One region of the Bradyrhizobium oligotrophicum S58 genome, then DNA from elsewhere that is predicted to be linked to it. Evidence: predicted binding sites of a transcription regulator. Region 1 holds the regulator's gene; each other region holds the start of a gene.
The links. The regulator LexA, encoded in region 1, represses DNA repair genes until DNA is damaged. The targets are predictions, from matches to a motif close to TGTTCNNNNTGTGTTCNG.

Region 1 (4,328 bases):
CGGCACCGTGATGCAGCCGACGCCACGCGCCGCGGTGCTTGCCGGGCCGGTTCGTGCTGCGCTGGGACAGATGCAGGCCGCGTTGCACGCCACACCGGAGTTCGACCCGGCGACGGAGCAGCGTACCGTCCGATTGGGATTTTCCAGCGAAGTGGAGCTGCTGCTGATCCCCGAACTCACGGCGGTGCTGCGCCGCTCGGCGCCCGGCTTGCGGCTTCTCAGCCGACCGACGGAGCGCAACGAGGCGCACCGGCTGCTCGACGAGGGTGCGCTGGATGTCGCGGTCGGCTGCTTCGAGGCGGTCGCACAGCGGCACAGATCCCAGTTCCTGTTCGAGCAGGCGCTGAGCTGCGTCTACAATCCCAAGCACATCGCGCTGAAGACGCCGATCAGCCTGGCCGACTACCTGTCGCTTCCGCACGCGCTGGTGACGCTGACAAACAGCCTGCAGGGCTGCCTGGAGGCGGCGCTGGATGAGATCGAGACGGAGCTCAACGTCGTGTCGGCCTCTTCGGAATTCCTGAGCGTGCTCGCCACCGTGGCCGCCTCACCGGTGATCACGACGATCCCGACTCGGATGGCGAGGCTCTACGGGCCGCGCTTCGGGCTGACGCTCTGTCCCACCCCGTTGAAGCTGCGGCTGCCGGCGGTTTCGATGGTCTGGCCGCTGCAGCTCGATCGTGATGCGGCCTCGGTCTGGCTGCGAAACACGATCGCCGATATCCTGCACGCGACCGAGCGCGCTGCCTGTCGCGTCGCAGCCGAATAGCGAGGCGATGCGGGTCTCGCCTGGGGCCCTTGGCCGCGCGGTGCGCGTTCGATAGAACGCGACTCCTGCGAGGCGCACCCGCCTCCGTCCGAAGGAACTCCCATGGCCCTGATGCCGGTGTCCGATGCGTTATCCGCGGTTCTCGCCGGCGCCGAGCCGCTGGCCGAGGAGCTGGTGGCGCTGGACGAGGCTTTTCACCGGGTGCTGGCGCGCGACCTCGCGGCGCTGCGGACGCAGCCGCCCGAGGCGATGTCGGCGATGGATGGCTATGCCGTGCGCGCGGCCGATGCGGACAAGGCGCAGGCGCGGCTGAAGGTGATCGGCGAGGTCGCGGCAGGGCGGCCCTTCCACCGCACCGTGGGGGCCGGCGAGGCGGCGCGCATCTTCACCGGCGGCGTCGTGCCGGCGGGCGCCGATACGGTCGTCATCCAGGAGAACACGGTCGCCGACGGCAGCCACGTCGTGATGACCGAGGCAGCGATCAAGGGCCGGCATATCCGTCCCGCCGGCGTCGACTTCCACGAAGGCATGGTGCTGCTCAAGCAGGGCCGCCGGCTCAGCGACCGCGATTTGTCGCTGGCCGCGAGCATGAATCATCCGGTGCTGCCGGTGCGGCGGCGGCCGAAGGTGGCGCTGCTCGCCACCGGGGACGAGCTGGTGATGCCGGGATCGACGCCCGGGCCGGGCCAGATCGTCTATTCCAACGGCTATGCGCTGCGCGCGCTGGTGCGCAGCGAAGGCGCCACGCCGGTCGACCTCGGCATCGCCGCGGACACGCTGGAGGCCACCGTGGCCGGCATCCGCCGGGCGCGCGAGGCCCAGGCCGACATCCTCGTCACCACCGGCGGCGCCTCGGTCGGCGATCACGACCTGGTCAAGCAGGCGCTGGAGGCCGAGGGCGTCGAGATGGCGTTCTGGAAGATCGCGATGCGGCCGGGCAAGCCGATGATGCACGGCCGACTCGGCGGCGTCAGGGTGATCGGCCTGCCCGGCAATCCGGTGTCGTCCTATGTCTGCGCGATCCTGTTCCTGGTGCCGCTGATTCGGCGCCTGCTCGGCCGCGACGAAGCTCGGATGCCGCGCGAGACCGCCCTGCTCGGCCGCGAGCTCGGGCCCAACGACTCGCGCGAGGACTATCTGCGTGCCCGGCTCGATGAGCGCGCAGATGGTGCGCTGATCGCAACGCCGGTGACGCAGCAGGATTCGTCGCTGCTCGGGAATCTCGCGCTGTCGCAGGCTCTGGTGATCCGGCCGGCCTTTGCGCCGAAGGCGCCCGCCGGCAGCCCGTGTGAGATCCTGCGCCTGCCCGAGTGAGCGCCGAGCGAGCAGCTCCCCCCGGCAAAGCCCGGACCATTCATCATATTTTTAGGATTGCGGAACACACATCGAACAGATAGTGTCCGTTCATGATTTGTTTTTAGTATGTTGCGGGCGCCGCGAATTACCGATCGTCCGATTGCCCTGCGCTCCCGGAATCTCTTCACGGATTCGGAGCTCTCGGATTTGGACGACGACAAACTGGGGACCAGGACGAGATGCTGACGCGCAAACAGTACGAACTTCTGCGGTTCATCAACGAACGGCTCAAGGAAGCCGGCGTGCCGCCGTCCTTCGACGAGATGAAGGATGCGCTCGACCTGCGCTCGAAGTCCGGCATTCACCGCCTGATCACCGCGCTGGAAGAACGCGGCTTCATCCGCCGCCTGCCGAACCGGGCCCGCGCGATCGAGGTGATCAAGCTGCCCGAGCTGTCGCAGGCCGCCAACAACCGCCGCGGCTTCACGCCGTCGGTGATCGAGGGCAATCTCGGCAAGGTGCGCAGCTCGACGCCGGCGCTCGACGATGGCGAGCGCCCGGTCGCGGTGCCGGTGATGGGCCGCATCGCCGCGGGTACCCCGATCGAGGCGCTGCAGACGCGCAGCCATACGATCAGCGTGCCGGCCGACATGCTCGGCTCCGGTGATCACTACGCGCTCGAGGTGCGCGGCGATTCGATGGTCGATGCCGGCATCCTCGACGGCGACATGGCGCTGATCCAGCGCAACGAGACCGCCGACACCGGCGACATCGTGGTGGCGCTGATCGACGACGAGGAGGCGACGTTGAAGCGCTTCCGCCGCCGCGGCGCGTCGATCGCGCTGGAGCCGGCCAATACCGCCTATGAGGTGCGCATCCTGCCGCCCAACCGGGTGAAGATCCAGGGCAAGCTGGTCGGCCTCTATCGCAAGTACTGACCGCAGTGACTGAGCGCGCGCCTCACCACGGGCGTGCGCGGTATGCGGCAACGACCGAGCTGTCGTCGTTGCAGATCGGCGGTGTTTGCAGCCCTGTGCGGATTGCAGCGTAGCAGCATGTCAGCGCTGGCTTCGTCGATTTGACGCGAATGCACCTCATGATGTGCAGCGCGGCATGCTCAAACGCTTGTGATCGCGCGCAGGCACACGCGGTGCAGATCAGCGCAGAATTGCCGTGAAGCGCGCGCTAACATCACCGTCGATGTCCACTCTGATAGAGGCCTGCGCCTGTCCGGGGGGAGCGTGGGTCGGCTATCTCTCAACGAGGAGCGATCCGATGTGTGACTACAGCCTCCATGCCGTTGCGTCCCGCCCAGCCAAAGTCGGCGAGACGCTGATCTCGATGACGTTCCGCGGCACCGCGACCCGCGGCTTCGCTCTCGAAAGCGAGCCCAACGTCGCGGTCTGCATGCTGCCCGGCACCGAGCTCGCCTTCGCCGAGGACGTCCGCTACGACAGCCGCTGGCTCTGGACCCGGACGATCCGCGAGCGCGTCGCCAAGTTCAACACCATCGAGAAGCACGTCCCCGATCGCCATCACGACGCCATCGAGTTCGCCGACGGCCGCCACGTGCTGGTGACCCAGCTCTGCGAAGGCCAGCGCGTCACCGTGCTGCAATTGCCGGTGAGCAAGCAGCCAGGCGAGCGCCGCCCCGGCATGGCCGAGGAGAGTCCGACAAGCGAGACCACGCCGATACGCCGCATCAGCATCACCTGAGCGCCTGCAGGTTGGACGTCTGCGTCTCTGTCGTTGGTGAGAGACCTGTTCGTACGAGATCCGCGGTGAGAGACTTTGCGCAGGCCGACGCGAAGTCCTCGCGCTCGGACTTGGCAGTCGGACTTGGCAGTCGGACTTGGCAGTCGGACTTGGCAGTCGGACTTGGCAGTCGAATTAACTGGATGGCATCGCATCACGCGAGAACGACGTCTTGCAGGAACGACATCCCTCGGCCGGCATTGTGTGTGCCGGGGGTGTTTCTCATCGTGGTCGACAAGATCGATTGGAACAAGGCCGGCCGGCTCACCGAGCCCGGCCGCTACATGCTTGCGTTCGGATGGCTGACGGTCACGGCCGATGACGTTGCGATCTGGCAGCGATATCCCGCCGCCTCGTTCACGCTGGTCGAGGTGGCCTCGCCGTTCGATGGAGCGGATCGCAGCGAGTATCATCTCGGCACGTTCGAACTCCCCGGCGCTCAATCCTCCGCACCCTGCTCCGTCTCCGGCGGTGTCGCGTCCTGAACGCGCGACGCCGGCGGGCGCGG
Region 2 (4,328 bases), 3.9 Mb from region 1:
GGCCTTGAGCAGGTAGGCGTCGAGGCCGCCATTGTGGTCGACGCTCTTGAGCGCGTTGGTCGAAACGCGCAGGCGCACGTTGCGGCCGAGTGCATCGGAGATGAAGGTCACGTTGCACAGGTTCGGCAGGAAGCGCCGCTTGGTCTTGATGTTGGAGTGGCTCACCTTGTGGCCAACCTGGGGGCCCTTGGCCGTCAGTTCACAGCGCCGCGACATGGCAATAAATCCTCTCTCATCCCCGCACCCTTCGCCCACCTGTGTCGGTGGGCCGCGGGGGTCCAAAACTCGTCCAGCTCGTCTCTGGGAGATGCGGTCCTATAGGGGGGATGCGGCTTTTCGTCAAGGATTTGAGGGCCGGAGTGATGCCGATCTACCTGATGCCGAGGGGAGGGGGCGTCCGGGCCGCGTTCCGTTTGCCGCGGCGTTCCGCCGCGACGCCGCCGGTTAACCGGAAAGCTGGCGTACAATCAAGGATATAGCCGGGGCGCACGACCATATATTGGGCGTATTCGGGTGGGATGAACAATGTCCGGCGGTAGTCTGCGGAGCCGACCGGGGCCGGACAGGTTCACGCGGCCCGGCGGGACCGCAGGCGGCGGTCCGAGGGGCTATCCGGGCGCAAAGCGCTGGACAATCCGCCATTGTGGGACGGTTCGCGTTGTTCGAAGGCGTTTTTGGCTTAAGTAGCAAGGACGGTGCGCCGGATTGGCCCGGTGCTCAGGCAGGCGGATCGGCAGGATCATCCCTCACGTGACCATCATTTCGGCTCCCTTATTTCGCTTCTGCCGCCTGGTCGCGGCCGGTTCCGCCCTATGCCTGCTGCTGCTGGCGCAGAACGCCCAGGCGCAGGCCCGGCTCGATGCGCAATACACGGCGTCGCTAGCCGGTATTCCCGTAGGCAAAGGCACCTGGGCCATCGAGATTGGCGACGATCAGTATGGCGCCTCCGCGCAAGGCGGCACCGCCGGGCTGCTCAAGAGCTTCTCGCAAGGGTCGGGCACCGGCTCGGTGCAGGGGCGCGTCGTCAACGGCGCTCTGGTCGGCCAGAGCTATCAGGCCTCGACCAGCACGGGAAAGAAATCCGAGCAGATTCGCATCAATCTGCAGAATGGCAATGTGAAGGATTTTGCCATCGAGCCCGCGCCGCCGGTCGATCCCGACCGTATTCCGGTAACAGACGCGCACAAGCGTGGCGTGCTCGATCCGATGACCGCGTCGCTGGTGCGGGTGCCCGGGAATGGCGAGTTGCTAGCGCCGGAATCGTGTCATGGCGCGGCGCCGGTGTTCGACGGCCGCATGCGCTACGAGCTCAAGCTCGACTACAAGCGCATGGAGAACGTGAAGGCGGATAAGGGGTATCGCGGCCCGGCGCTGGTCTGCGCGATCTACTTCACCCCCGTTGCGGGCTACATCCCTGACCGGCCGGTCGTGAAATATCTGGCCCAGGCCCGCAACATGGAGATCTTCTTCGTGCCGATCGCGGGCACCCGCGTGCTGGTGCCGTTCAAGATGGTGATTCCGACGCCGCTGGGAACCGCAACGCTGGAGGCGACGTCGTTCATCACCCAGGCCATGCCGCACGTCGCCAAGACGCAGTAGCGGTGCGCACGACCGCTTTCCTGTGTGTCCCATGCTCGTCGTCCCGGATTCGCGCCCCGCGGTCCGAAATGTTGGTGTCACGGCACGCGCTGCTATGCCGTCCGTGCTCTCACGAATCCGTTTGACTCTTCCCTGATTCTGATTCGACTCGGACCTCAGGGAAAGGTGTGTCGGTTCCATGGCGAAAGCGTTGCTTGTGGATCAGCAAAAAGCTTGATCTAGTGGAGTACCAAACGCAGGGCGCGAGATGTTGCGGTGAACGAAGCCGGAAAGCCGCAGGAGTCAGCGATTCCTTCGCGATTCGTTCCCAAGGCGTTCCGAAGCTTAAGCTGCGTCCCTATATGCGTAGCAATGTGAGACAGGGGTGAGGATCGCAGCCTCTCAGAAACACGACAAATCCAGCATCCATCGCGCCTGACCCGCGCGCCTGCAACGCCGGCTTCGAGACCCAAATTTAACGAATGGCTTTTTCGTCTTCTTCGGCTGCCTCGCCTTTCGAGCGTACGCCCGATCGCGTTGCTGGAAACGGCGTCACTGCCGTGCTCGGCCCGACCAACACCGGCAAGACGCATCTGGCGATCGAGCGCATGCTCGCGCATTCCTCCGGCATCATCGGCCTGCCGCTGCGGCTGCTCGCGCGCGAGGTCTACAACAAGATCGCCGATCGGGTCGGCAGCGAGGCCGTGGCGCTGATCACCGGCGAAGAGAAGATCAAGCCGAAGAACCCGCGTTATTGGGTGTCGACCGTCGAGGCTATGCCGAGGGATCTCGACGTGTCGTTCCTCGCCGTCGACGAGATCCAGATCGCCTCCGATCTCGAGCGCGGCCACGTCTTCACCGATCGCATCCTCAACCGTCGTGGCCGCGACGAGACGCTGCTGTTAGGTGCAGCGACGATGCGGCCCATGATCGAGCGGCTGTTGCCGGGCGCCTCGATGGTGACGCGGCCGCGATTGTCGCAGCTCGAATTCGCCGGCGATCGCAAGATCACGCGGCAGCCGCGCCGGACCGCGATCGTCGCGTTCTCCGCCGACGAAGTCTATGCGATCGCCGAGCTGATCCGCCGCCAGCATGGCGGCGCCGCTGTCGTGCTCGGCTCGCTGTCGCCACGCACCCGCAACGCGCAGGTGGCGATGTTCCAGAACGGTGATGTCGACTATCTCGTCGCCACCGACGCCATCGGCATGGGGCTCAATCTCGATGTCGACCACGTCGCCTTTGCCTCGGACCGAAAGTATGACGGCTATCAGTTCCGGCGCCTGACCCCGTCCGAATTCGCCCAGATCGCCGGCCGCGCCGGGCGCGCAACGCGTAACGGCACCTTCGGCACTACCGGGCGTTGTGCGCCGTTCGAGCCCGAGCTCGTCAATGCGCTGCAGAGCCACGCCTTCGACAGTGTGAAGGTTTTGCAATGGCGCAACTCGAAGCTGGATTTCTCGTCTCTGAGCGCCCTCCAGGTGTCGCTGGCACTGGCGCCCGGGCACGAGGCGCTGACGCGTGCGCCGACCACGGAAGATTTGCGCGTGCTCGATCACGCCGTCCGCGACGCCGAGGTGCGCGACATGGCGCATGGCGCTGCGGCTGTCGAGCGTCTATGGGAAACCTGCCAGATCCCTGACTATCGCAGGCTTTCGCCGGCCGCGCATTCCGAGCTGGTGACCACCGTGTTCGGTTTCCTGATGCAGAAGGGACGGATTCCGGACGCCTGGTATGCTGCCCAGGTTGATCAGGCCGACCGCGTCGACGGCGACATCGATACGCTGTCGGGGCGGATTGCACAGATTCGTACCTGGACTTTCGTTGCCAACCGGCCGGATTGGCTTGGTGATCCCGACCATTGGCAGGGGATTACCCGCGAACTCGAAAATAAATTGTCAGACGCCCTTCATGAACGGCTCACGGAGCGTTTCGTTGATCGTCGTACCAGTGTATTGATGCGGCGCCTGCGGGAGAACAGTGTTTTGAATACGGAAATCGGCAAGACCGGCGAAGTGATCGTTGAAGGGCACGCGATCGGCCGCCTGGATGGCTTCACCTTTGCGCCCGACGCCGCCGAAGCCGGCTCGGAGGCCAAGGCCTTGCAGGCTGCTGCCCAGAAGGCGCTGGCCGGCGAGATCGAGACGCGCGCCGAGAAGCTCTCCAACGCGCCCGACGAGCACATCGTGCTCACAGCCGACGGCACCGTCCGCTGGACCGGTGACGCGGTCGCCAAGCTGGTCGCGGCCGACGACGCGCTGCATCCGCGGCTGCGGATCATTGCGGACGAGCGGCTCACCGGCGCGGCACGCGACAAGGTGCAGGCGCGGCTCGATCTGTGGCTGAAGACGCATATCGAGAAGCTGCTCGGCCCGCTGTTCGAATTGTCCAAGGCCGAGGACATCACGGGCATCGCACGCGGCATCGCCTTCCAGCTGGTAGAGGCGCTCGGCGTCATTGAGCGCGCCAAGATCGCCGGCGAGATGAAGGACCTCGACCAGCCTTCGCGCGCGGTGCTGCGTAAATATGGTGTCCGTTTCGGCGCCTATCACATCTACGTCCCGGCGCTGCTCAAGCCGGCCGGGCGGGCGCTGGCAGCGCTGCTGTGGGCCGAGAAGCAGGGCAATGTCGACATGTCGGCGCTGACCGGCGCGCAGCACCTGGCAAGCTCGGGGCGCACGTCTTTCCCCGTCGACAAGGCGCTGCCGCGCGATGCCTACCGGGTGCTCGGCTACAAGCAGGCCGGCGAGCGC
Region 3 (4,328 bases), 3.0 Mb from region 1:
AGGCCCGCGCGCTCCACCGCCGTGATGTGCACGAACACATCGCGTCCACCGTCGTCCGGCTTGATGAAGCCGTAGCCGCGCTCACCATTGAAGAACTTGACTGTCCCAGTCATGGCCATCGGGAAACTCCTCCCCCGCAATGCTTCCTCCACTGCGCGCTTTGCGCAGCGTCCGACCGGACATCACTTTGATCGGAAAGCGTTGGCCACCTTAACGCCCAGCGCTCGCCACGCCGGATCGTCGGATCTTGTTAGGCCTTGATCACCCCGCCGCAACCATTCGCGGAAGCGGAACGTAAAGCCAGTCTTACAATCAACCACTGTAATACGGTTCCGCGGCGATTGCCTATGGCTTTTCGACCAGCGCCCGCTTCAAGCTTTGGGGATGTCCAGCCTGAAGCGTGCGGGGCCGCCCTGGCCGAGCGGCCGTTGCAACTCCTGCAGGATCAGCTTGAGCTCATCATGCAAAGTCCAGGGCGGGTTGACGACGAGCAGCCCGGTCGAGGTCAGCACCTCGCCTTCGATCTGCGGGGCCACGCTGAACTCGATCCGCAGCACCTTGCCGGGCGGCTTGGCCGCAGCTGCGAAATGCGCGACGCGGTCCGCGAGCTGCTCGGTGGCGCGCCGGCTCTTGACCGGATACCACAGCACGTAGATACCGGTCGTCCACTTCGCGAAGGCCGCAGCGAAGCGGTCGGCGAGGCGCTCGAACTCATCCTTCGCCTCGAACGCCGGATCGATCAGCACCACGCCGCGGCGCTCGTTCGGCGGCACGAAGGCGGGCAGGGCAATCCAGCCGTCGAGATCGACGACGCGGGCCTGCGTATCGCGGCGCAGCGAATCGATCAGCTGCTTGCGCGGACCGGGCGCCAGCTCGCACAGGGTCATGCGGTCCTGCGGCCGCAGCAGTGCGCGGGCGATCAGCGGCGAGCCGGGATAGGCGACGAGCTCGGCGGTCGGATTGAACGATCGGACGATGTCGAGATAGGGCGCGACCAGCGCATAGGCCTGATCCGACAGCCGCGCCTGCAGAAGCCGCGCGATGCCGGTCAGGAACTCGCCGCTGCGCGTCGCCTCGTCGCCGGTGAGATCATAGAGACCGGCGCCGGCATGGGTGTCGATCACCCGGAACGCCGCCGGCTTGTCCTGGAGGTAGACCAGGATGCGCGTCAGCACGATGTGTTTGATGACGTCGGCGAAGCCGCCGGCGTGAAAGGCGTGTCGGTAGTTCATGCGATTGGGGTTACGCCGTTCCGCGTGAAAAGGGTACCCCGTCGTTGAGGCCACGCCCGCCGCCGCGGCGGAGGACGCTACGCGGCGGCCGCTTGGCGAAGGCGGGCTATCCGCCGCGCATCGGCGGCATGTTGACCTCGTCGCGCCGGCAGGCCTGGCGGTCGACCTCGTCGCAGTTGCGGAATTCGAGGTCCTTGGTCAGGCAGATCCTGATCTCGCTGAGCCGCGTGCGGTTGCAGGTCACGGCGATGGCCGATGTCGTGAGCTTGGGATTGACCTTGATGAAGGCGTCCTCGATGGCGGCTGGGGACACCGTCTTCGCCTCCGTCAGGTCGAGGAATTCCTGCGGGATCTTGATCGCGGCGCGGGCCTTGCGGATGGTCTCGAAATAGCTCTTCGCCGACAGGCCGGCGCAGGTGCCGTGCTTGTCCCACTCGTTGTAGATCAGGCCCGGCGCCGGCATCAAATCGAGCATGGAGGTCATGATGTTGCGCGGCAGGCGTGGCGAAGGCTGCTCGCAATATTCCGGATAGCCGGCCTCGTATTGCGGCCACAGCCCGTGCACGACGAAGGAGTAGGGCCGTCCGCTGCATTGCTGCGAGCGGCTGCCGCGGCCGCCGCGCTCTTCGGCCTCGGCACAAAAGGACGGCGACCAGGACAGCGACAGCACGTAGAAGTCGAACGCGCCCGGCGCGTTCTGGCGGCGGTCCTGGGCCGCCACTGGCGCAGCGGCGAGAGCGCCGAGCAGCAGCGCGAAACAGGCGATCGTTGTGGCGAGGCGGGCGGGGCGGCGCAGGCAATCGAACATGGCGAACTCCCTGGACTATTCCAGGAACTTACCAATGCCTTGGAACATTACAAGAACAAAAACGGCTGCCGAGCGGCAGCCGTTCCAGCGCATAGTCGTTGCCGTGATCAGGGCTTGGCGGCGCGGCAGGCCGGGTTGAACGCCCAGTTGCGGTCGAGGCCGACGACGCAGAACTCGACGCCCTGGTCGTAACCGGCGAAGCCGCCATCCTCGATGATCGAATAATTCAGCGTCCGCACCTTGCCGTCGCTGACCATCACGCTGCCGGTGCAGAACCGGCGCGGGATGTTGTCGGACTGCCAGGACCGGAAGGCGATCTCGCGGACGTTGGCGACGCCGGTGATCGTCAGCGAGGAATTCCAGAAGGTGCTTTCCTTGTCCTGGAAGCGCGAGACGATGGTCGGGATTGCCGCCTCGCAGGGGGCGACCCGGCCTTCATATTTGGGGCCGGAGAGCCAGAAGTTCATCTCGAGCGGGTTGGCGGCGTGGGCCGGCGCGGTCGCGATCATGGCCGCGAGCAGCGCGCCGCCGGCAGCGCCGGTCGTCTTGGCGCCGATCGTCTTGAAAGGTGTGCTGAAGTCACGCATGGGCCGTCCGCAAGGCTGATCCGGGAGCGTGGACCGTGCCGCGGCGGCCACAGGAGGTCAAGTGCAACGCGGCAACACTCCACGATTAGTCCTGTTAACGCGAGGCCGGTGTTCTTTTCTTGGCCGGACAGGACCTTTAGGATGGCACACCAGCGCGAAGGAGAATGCAATGCGGATGCTAAAGGTCGGGACCGCGAACGCCCGAGTCGTCAAGGCTGCCGGCCTGTTGGCCGCTGTGGCGGTGCTCGCCGCGGCGCCGGCATCGGCCGACACGGTGCCGGCCTTCAGGGGCAACGACACCGGCGGCATCATCGCCTACCCGCTGGCCCAGACCACGGATGCGCGCCAGGTCGCGGTCGATCACTGCGCCTCCTATGGCAAGGTCGCCAAATTCCTGGCGGTCGACGCCCGCTATGGCGGCTACGTGTCGTTCGCCTGCCGCTGGGTGCCATATGGCTCGGCGCAGCGGCCGCTGCGGACGCTCTACTAACGCCATGATTCGGCGTCATCGGTCCGCCGATCGACATCAAGCCGGAACACGATCATGACACGCCATCGCCTCGCTCTCGGACTGCTCTGTTTCGGCGTGCTCGGCGGGGCGGCTGGCACCGCCGTTGCGCTCGATTTGCCGGTGCGCAAGCCCGGCCTGTGGGAATTGAAGATGATCAGGTCCGGTGGCCAGCTGCCGGAAATGACCATGCAGCATTGCACCGACGAGACCACCGACAAGGACATGAACAACATGGCCTCGCCGATGGCGCAGCAGGCCTGCTCGAAGCAGGACATCCAGAAGACCGCGGCCGGCTATGTCAGCGATTCCGTCTGCAGCTTCGGCGGCATGAACACGACCTCGCATGCCGAGATCACCGGTGATTTCAACTCGGCCTATACGGTCAAGACCAGCTCGCACATCCAGGGCGGCACGACCGGCCCCGCCGGCAAGGACACGGCGATGACGATCGAGGCCAAGTGGCTCGGGGCCTGCAAACCCGACCAGAAACCCGGCGACATCGTGATGCCCGGCGGCATGAAGATGAACGTCAAGGACATGAACAAGCTGAAGGCCCTGATCCCGGGCGTGAAGCAGTAGGCGTGCGCTCGTTGCGCGTGGCGAGCGCAGAGACGTGGGTTGGCGCTCATCCGCGGACGCGAAGTACGATCTTCCCGATGTGTCGGCTCGTCTCCATGCGTTCGTGCGCATCGGCTGCCTCGGACAGGCGATAGGTCCTGTCGATGTGCGGCCGAATGGCCGTTCCGAGAAGGGGTGAGATGCGTTGCCTCAGGTCGGTTGCGATGCGCCGCTTGAGATCGAGCGGCGTCGACCGCAGGAATGCGCCGGTGATGCTGGCCCGGCGCGCCATCAGGCTGCGCAGTGGCACTCCGAGGTCTTTCCCGCCTCCAGCCGACAGCAGGGCGATCCGTCCGCCCATCGCGAGCGCAGCAAGGTCCTGCGCGATGTGAGCGCCTGCGGAGGTGTCGAGGATGCAGTCGACGCCGCGCTTCCCCGTCGCCGCGCGGATCTGCCCGGCGAGATCGGGATCGGCATAGTCGAACACGGCGCTGCAGCCGAGCCTGAGCGCCGCGGCGCGCTTCTCCGCGGTGCCGGCGGTGGCAAAGACCGGATGACCGAGCGCGCGCAGCAGCTGGATCGCGATGGTGCCGACACCACTGCTGCCGCCATGAATCAGGGCCGTCTCCCCG
Region 4 (4,328 bases), 3.7 Mb from region 1:
GCGCCTCATCGGAGCTTCCGGTGGTCTTTTTGAGCGCCGCAAGTTCCTCCGCCGTCGCCGCATTGGCGGATGCCAAGCGCGGGTTGACCCAGGCCCGCTCCACATTGAGCTTTTCGGGGAGCCGCAGCATGGCGGCCAGCAGTTGCGCATCGCTGCCCGCGGTGCGGGCCGCCTGCAGCGAGGTCAGCTGCTGCCAGGCGAACAGCACGGTGGCGAGCAGGCCGATGACGGCCCCGAGCAGCAGAGAGAGCAGGAAGACTTGACGAATGCGCACGATCGACCTCGCTGGAGAGCAGCCTGAGGTGCAGATAGCAGCACGGACTTCAATTTGGGGTTAAGAAACCCTGGCTCGCAACACCGAACGACAACTAATCAGGACGAGCGCTCAGCTCATGGACACGATGCACCAGGTTCCATCGTAGGAGCGGTTTCAATAGTCGACCTTCACCAGATAGAGCCCTTCCGGCGGCGCGACGACGCCGCAGGCGGCGCGGTTGCGCGCGGCGAGCGCGGCGGCGAGATCATCGGCGCTCCAGCGGCCCTGCCCGACCCACACCAGCGACCCGACCATCGAGCGCACCTGGCTGTGCAGGTAGGAGCGCGCCGAAGTGAGGATCGTCACCCCGTCGCCGTCCCTGACGACGTCGAGCTGATCAAGCGTCTTCTCCGGCGACTTCGCCTGGCATTCCGTGTCGCGGAAGGTCGTGAAATCATGCTTCCCGATCAGCCGCTGGGCGGCCGCGTGCATCGCGTCGGAATCGAGCCGTTGTGGCACGCGCCAGACGCGGCCGACCTCGAGCGCAAGATTGGGGCGGCGGTTGACGATGCGATAGCGATAGTGGCGTTTGCGGGCGGAGAACCGCGCCTCGAACGTCTCGGGCACGATCTCGGCGGCGAGCACGGCGACCGGATTCGGCCGCAGATGGGCGTTGAGCGCGTCGCGCAATTTGTCGGGCCGGAATTCCTTCTCGATGTCGCAATGCGCGACCTGGCCGGTGGCGTGAACGCCGGCATCGGTGCGCCCCGAGCCGTGCACGCGAGTCGGCACGCCGCAGGTCGCCTGCACTGCCGCTTCCAGCGCCCCCTGCACCGACGGCAGAGTCGCCTGCAGCTGCCAGCCGCAGAACGGCGCGCCGTCATATTCGATGGTAAGCTTGTAGCGGGGCATCGCCTCGATCGCGTTTGGCCGTCATTGCCGGGCTCGACCCGGCAACCCATCCAAGAACGAAGGTTGTTCGCGAGATGGATGCGCCGGTCAAGCCCGCGCATGACGGGTTGAGGACGTCAGCCGAAGCGCAGGCCCGGCGCAACGCGGGTCCCGCGCAGAAAATCGCCGGCCTTCATTGGCGCCTTGCCGGCGCGCTGCAGCTCGACGATGCGAATGGCGCCGTCGCCGCAGGCAATGGTGAGCTGTTCGTCCAACACGGTACCGGGCTCACCGGCGCCGGTCACCTGCTGGCAGCGCAGGATCTTCAGCCGCACCGCCTCACCGTCCAGCGCGACCTCACTCCAGGCGCCGGGAAACGGCGACAGGCCATGGATGTGCCGCAGCACAGCGTGGGCCGGCCTGGCCCAGTCGATCCGCGCCTCCGCCTTCTCGATCTTGGCCGCATAGGTCACGCCGTCCTCGGCCTGCTTCGTCAGCGTCAGCCCGCCGCGCTCCAGCGCCGCCATTGCCCGCACCATCAGGTCGGCGCCAATCCGCGCCAGTTTGTCGTGCAGGTCGGACGCGGTCATCGCATCGGTAATGCCCAGGCGCTCGGCCATCGCGACGTCGCCGGTGTCGAGGCCGACATCCATCTTCATCACCATGACGCCGGACTCGGCATCGCCTGCCATGATGGCACGGTTGATCGGCGCGGCGCCGCGCCAGCGCGGCAGCAGCGAAGCGTGGAGGTTGTAGCAGCCGAGCCCGGGCGCATCGAGAATGGCCTGCGGCAAGATCATGCCATAGGCGACCACGACGGCGGCATCAGCTCCATGCGCGCGAAACTCGGCCAGCGCCTCCGCCGTCCGCAGCGTCTTCGGCGTGAATACGGGAATGCCGAGCCGGCGCGCCTCGGTCTCGATCGGCGTCGGCTGCAGGGCAAGGCCACGGCGGCCGCCTGGCTTCGGCGCCCGCGTGTAGACGGCCGCGATCTCATGACCATGGCCGGCAAGCTCGAGCAGCGTCGGCACGGCGAAATCGGGCGTGCCCATGAAAATCAGGCGAAGCGGCATCGATACACTCTCGTCTTGCGAGGTCCGCCTCCCCGCGCTCGTCATGCCCGCGCTTGTCGCGGGCTTCCACGTCTTGCGTCGTTCCAGGCTATCGCGTGAATGGCCGGGTCAAGCCCGGCCATGACGGGTGAGTTTTGGATCTACTCCGCGCGCTTGGCGGCCTTGGTAAACTTCTTCATCACGCGGTCGCGCTTCAGCTTCGACAGATAGTCGATGAACAGCACGCCGTTGAGATGATCGATCTCGTGCTGGATGCAGGTGGCGTAGAGCCCCTCGGCATCCTCTTCCCGCAGCTTGCCGTCGAGATCGATGAATCGCACGCGCACCCGCGCCGGCCGTTCGACCTCCTCGTAATATTCGGGGATCGACAGGCAGCCTTCCTCGTACACCGACAACTCGTCGGACCTGGCGATGATCTCGGGATTGATGAAGACGCGCGGCTCGCGCTTGGTCTCGCCGCCCTCCGCGTCCGGCTTGGCCAGATCCATGGTGATGACGCGCAAGGGTTGTGCGACCTGGATCGCCGCGAGCCCGATGCCGGGCGCGTCGTACATGGTCTGGAACATGTCGTCGACCAGCTGCCGGATCTCCGGCGTGACCTTCTCGACAGGCTTGGACACCAGCCGCAACTGCTTGTCCGGCAGGATGATGATTTCGCGTAGTGACATGGGCGCGATTTAAGCCGGGGAACAGAGGCGGTCAATGTGATCGGGAGCGGTTAAGACATCGCTAACCAAGAATTTCAACGCTTCGTTAACCATGCTTCTTAACCCGGCGTTAACCATAAACGTTCTCTCTTCGTTCGCGAGGTCCAGCGAATCGGATAGACGGAGGCGATGACCGCCAGCCAATCCCTCAATCCTGTCGTCGTCATGATCGGCGATCTGCCCATCAGGGCCAGCGATGCGCTGATCGGATTTGGCGTTCTGGTGCTGCTGTTGCTCGTGATGATCGCCCTTGCGGTGACCCGCTCCGGCCGGCGCGGCGTGGAGCTTGCCGCCCAGCAGGCGATGCGCGCCGACGAGCTCGAACAGCGATTCGGCGACATGATGCGGATCCAGAGCGAGGCTTCGGGGCGGGTCGACGCGATGGCGCAACTCCTCGCCGGCCGCCAGGTAGATCTTGCCCGCAGCGTCAACGAACGGCTCGACGCCGTCACCCACCGCGTCGGCCAGTCGATGGAGCAGAGCACGCGCCACACCATGGACTCCTTGCGCGTGCTGCACGAGCGGCTCGGCATCATCGACAATGCCCATCGCGACCTCAGCGAACTGACGACGCAGGTGACCACGTTGCGCGACGTGCTCGCCAACAAGCAGTCGCGCGGCGCCTTCGGCCAGGCGCGCATGGAGGCGATCGTGCAGGACGGGCTGCCGAAAGGCAGCTACGCGTTCCAGTACACCCTCGCCAGCGGCAAGCGGCCGGACTGCGTGGTGTTCCTGCCCGACGCCCGGCCGCTTTGCATCGATGCCAAGTTTCCGCTGGAGGCGGTGACCGCGCTGCATGACGCCGCAAGCGAGGAGGAAAAGCGTGTCGCTGCGCAGCGGCTGCGCACCGACGTGCTGCGCCACGTCAACGACATCGCCGAAAAATATCTGGTCGTCGGCGAGACGCAGGACACCGCGCTGATGTTCGTGCCCTCGGAATCGGTCTACGCCGAGATTCATGACGGCTTCGACGACGTCATCCAGAAGGCCTACCGCGCCCGTGTCGTGCTGGTGTCGCCATCGCTCTTGATGCTGGCGATCCAGGTCATGCAGCAGATCATGAAGGACGCCCGCATCCGCGACGCCGCCGATCAGATCCGCAACGAGGTGATCCATCTCGGCGACGATCTCGGCCGCCTGCGCGAGCGCGTGCTCAAGCTGCAGAAACATTTCGGCGATGTCGGCGAAGACATCCGCCAGATCCTCATTTCCGCCGACAAGATCGAAAAGCGCGCGAGCCGCATCGAGGAGCTGGATTTCAGCAAGCAGGACGCGGCCGTGGAGTCGCCGCGGATTGCGCCGAGCACAGGCGCGACGCCGGACTTGTTTCCGCTGGCGGGGCGGATGCAGGCGGGGGAGTGATGAGGGGACTGCCTTGGTTGCAGGAGGGGGCAATCCCAA

Region 2: S58_RS34335 (helicase-related protein) is a predicted target of LexA. The motif match lies at 1,902-1,919, and genes of this name have one in related genera.
Region 3: S58_RS30485 (ribonuclease T2 family protein) is a predicted target of LexA. The motif match lies at 2,081-2,098, and genes of this name have one in related genera.
Region 4: S58_RS33575 (DNA recombination protein RmuC) is a predicted target of LexA. The motif match lies at 3,009-3,026, and genes of this name have one in related genera.

The regions. Positions count from the first base shown of each region.
Region 1 is NC_020453.1:4,010,851-4,015,178, reverse strand. It holds gene S58_RS17190 (LysR family transcriptional regulator) at 1-769, shown strand, start outside; gene S58_RS17185 (molybdopterin molybdotransferase MoeA) at 872-2,083, shown strand; gene lexA (transcriptional repressor LexA) at 2,305-3,003, shown strand; gene S58_RS17175 (hypothetical protein) at 3,341-3,781, shown strand; gene S58_RS17170 (hypothetical protein) at 4,048-4,305, shown strand; partial or broken gene S58_RS17165 (ComEC/Rec2 family competence protein) at 4,260-4,328, opposite strand, start outside.
Region 2 is NC_020453.1:7,947,107-7,951,434, reverse strand. It holds gene rpmB (50S ribosomal protein L28) at 1-216, opposite strand, end outside; gene S58_RS34340 (DUF3108 domain-containing protein) at 751-1,599, shown strand; gene S58_RS34335 (helicase-related protein) at 2,061-4,328, shown strand, end outside.
Region 3 is NC_020453.1:7,026,757-7,031,084, reverse strand. It holds gene S58_RS30495 (cold-shock protein) at 1-119, opposite strand, end outside; gene S58_RS30490 (23S rRNA (adenine(2030)-N(6))-methyltransferase RlmJ) at 372-1,232, opposite strand; gene S58_RS30485 (ribonuclease T2 family protein) at 1,339-2,040, opposite strand; gene S58_RS30480 (hypothetical protein) at 2,148-2,627, opposite strand; gene S58_RS30475 (hypothetical protein) at 2,797-3,117, shown strand; gene S58_RS30470 (DUF3617 domain-containing protein) at 3,172-3,717, shown strand; gene S58_RS30465 (NAD(P)H-quinone oxidoreductase) at 3,764-4,328, opposite strand, start outside.
Region 4 is NC_020453.1:7,746,754-7,751,081, forward strand. It holds gene S58_RS33555 (methyl-accepting chemotaxis protein) at 1-274, opposite strand, end outside; gene truA (tRNA pseudouridine(38-40) synthase TruA) at 431-1,168, opposite strand; gene fmt (methionyl-tRNA formyltransferase) at 1,285-2,220, opposite strand; gene def (peptide deformylase) at 2,361-2,888, opposite strand; gene S58_RS33575 (DNA recombination protein RmuC) at 3,057-4,289, shown strand.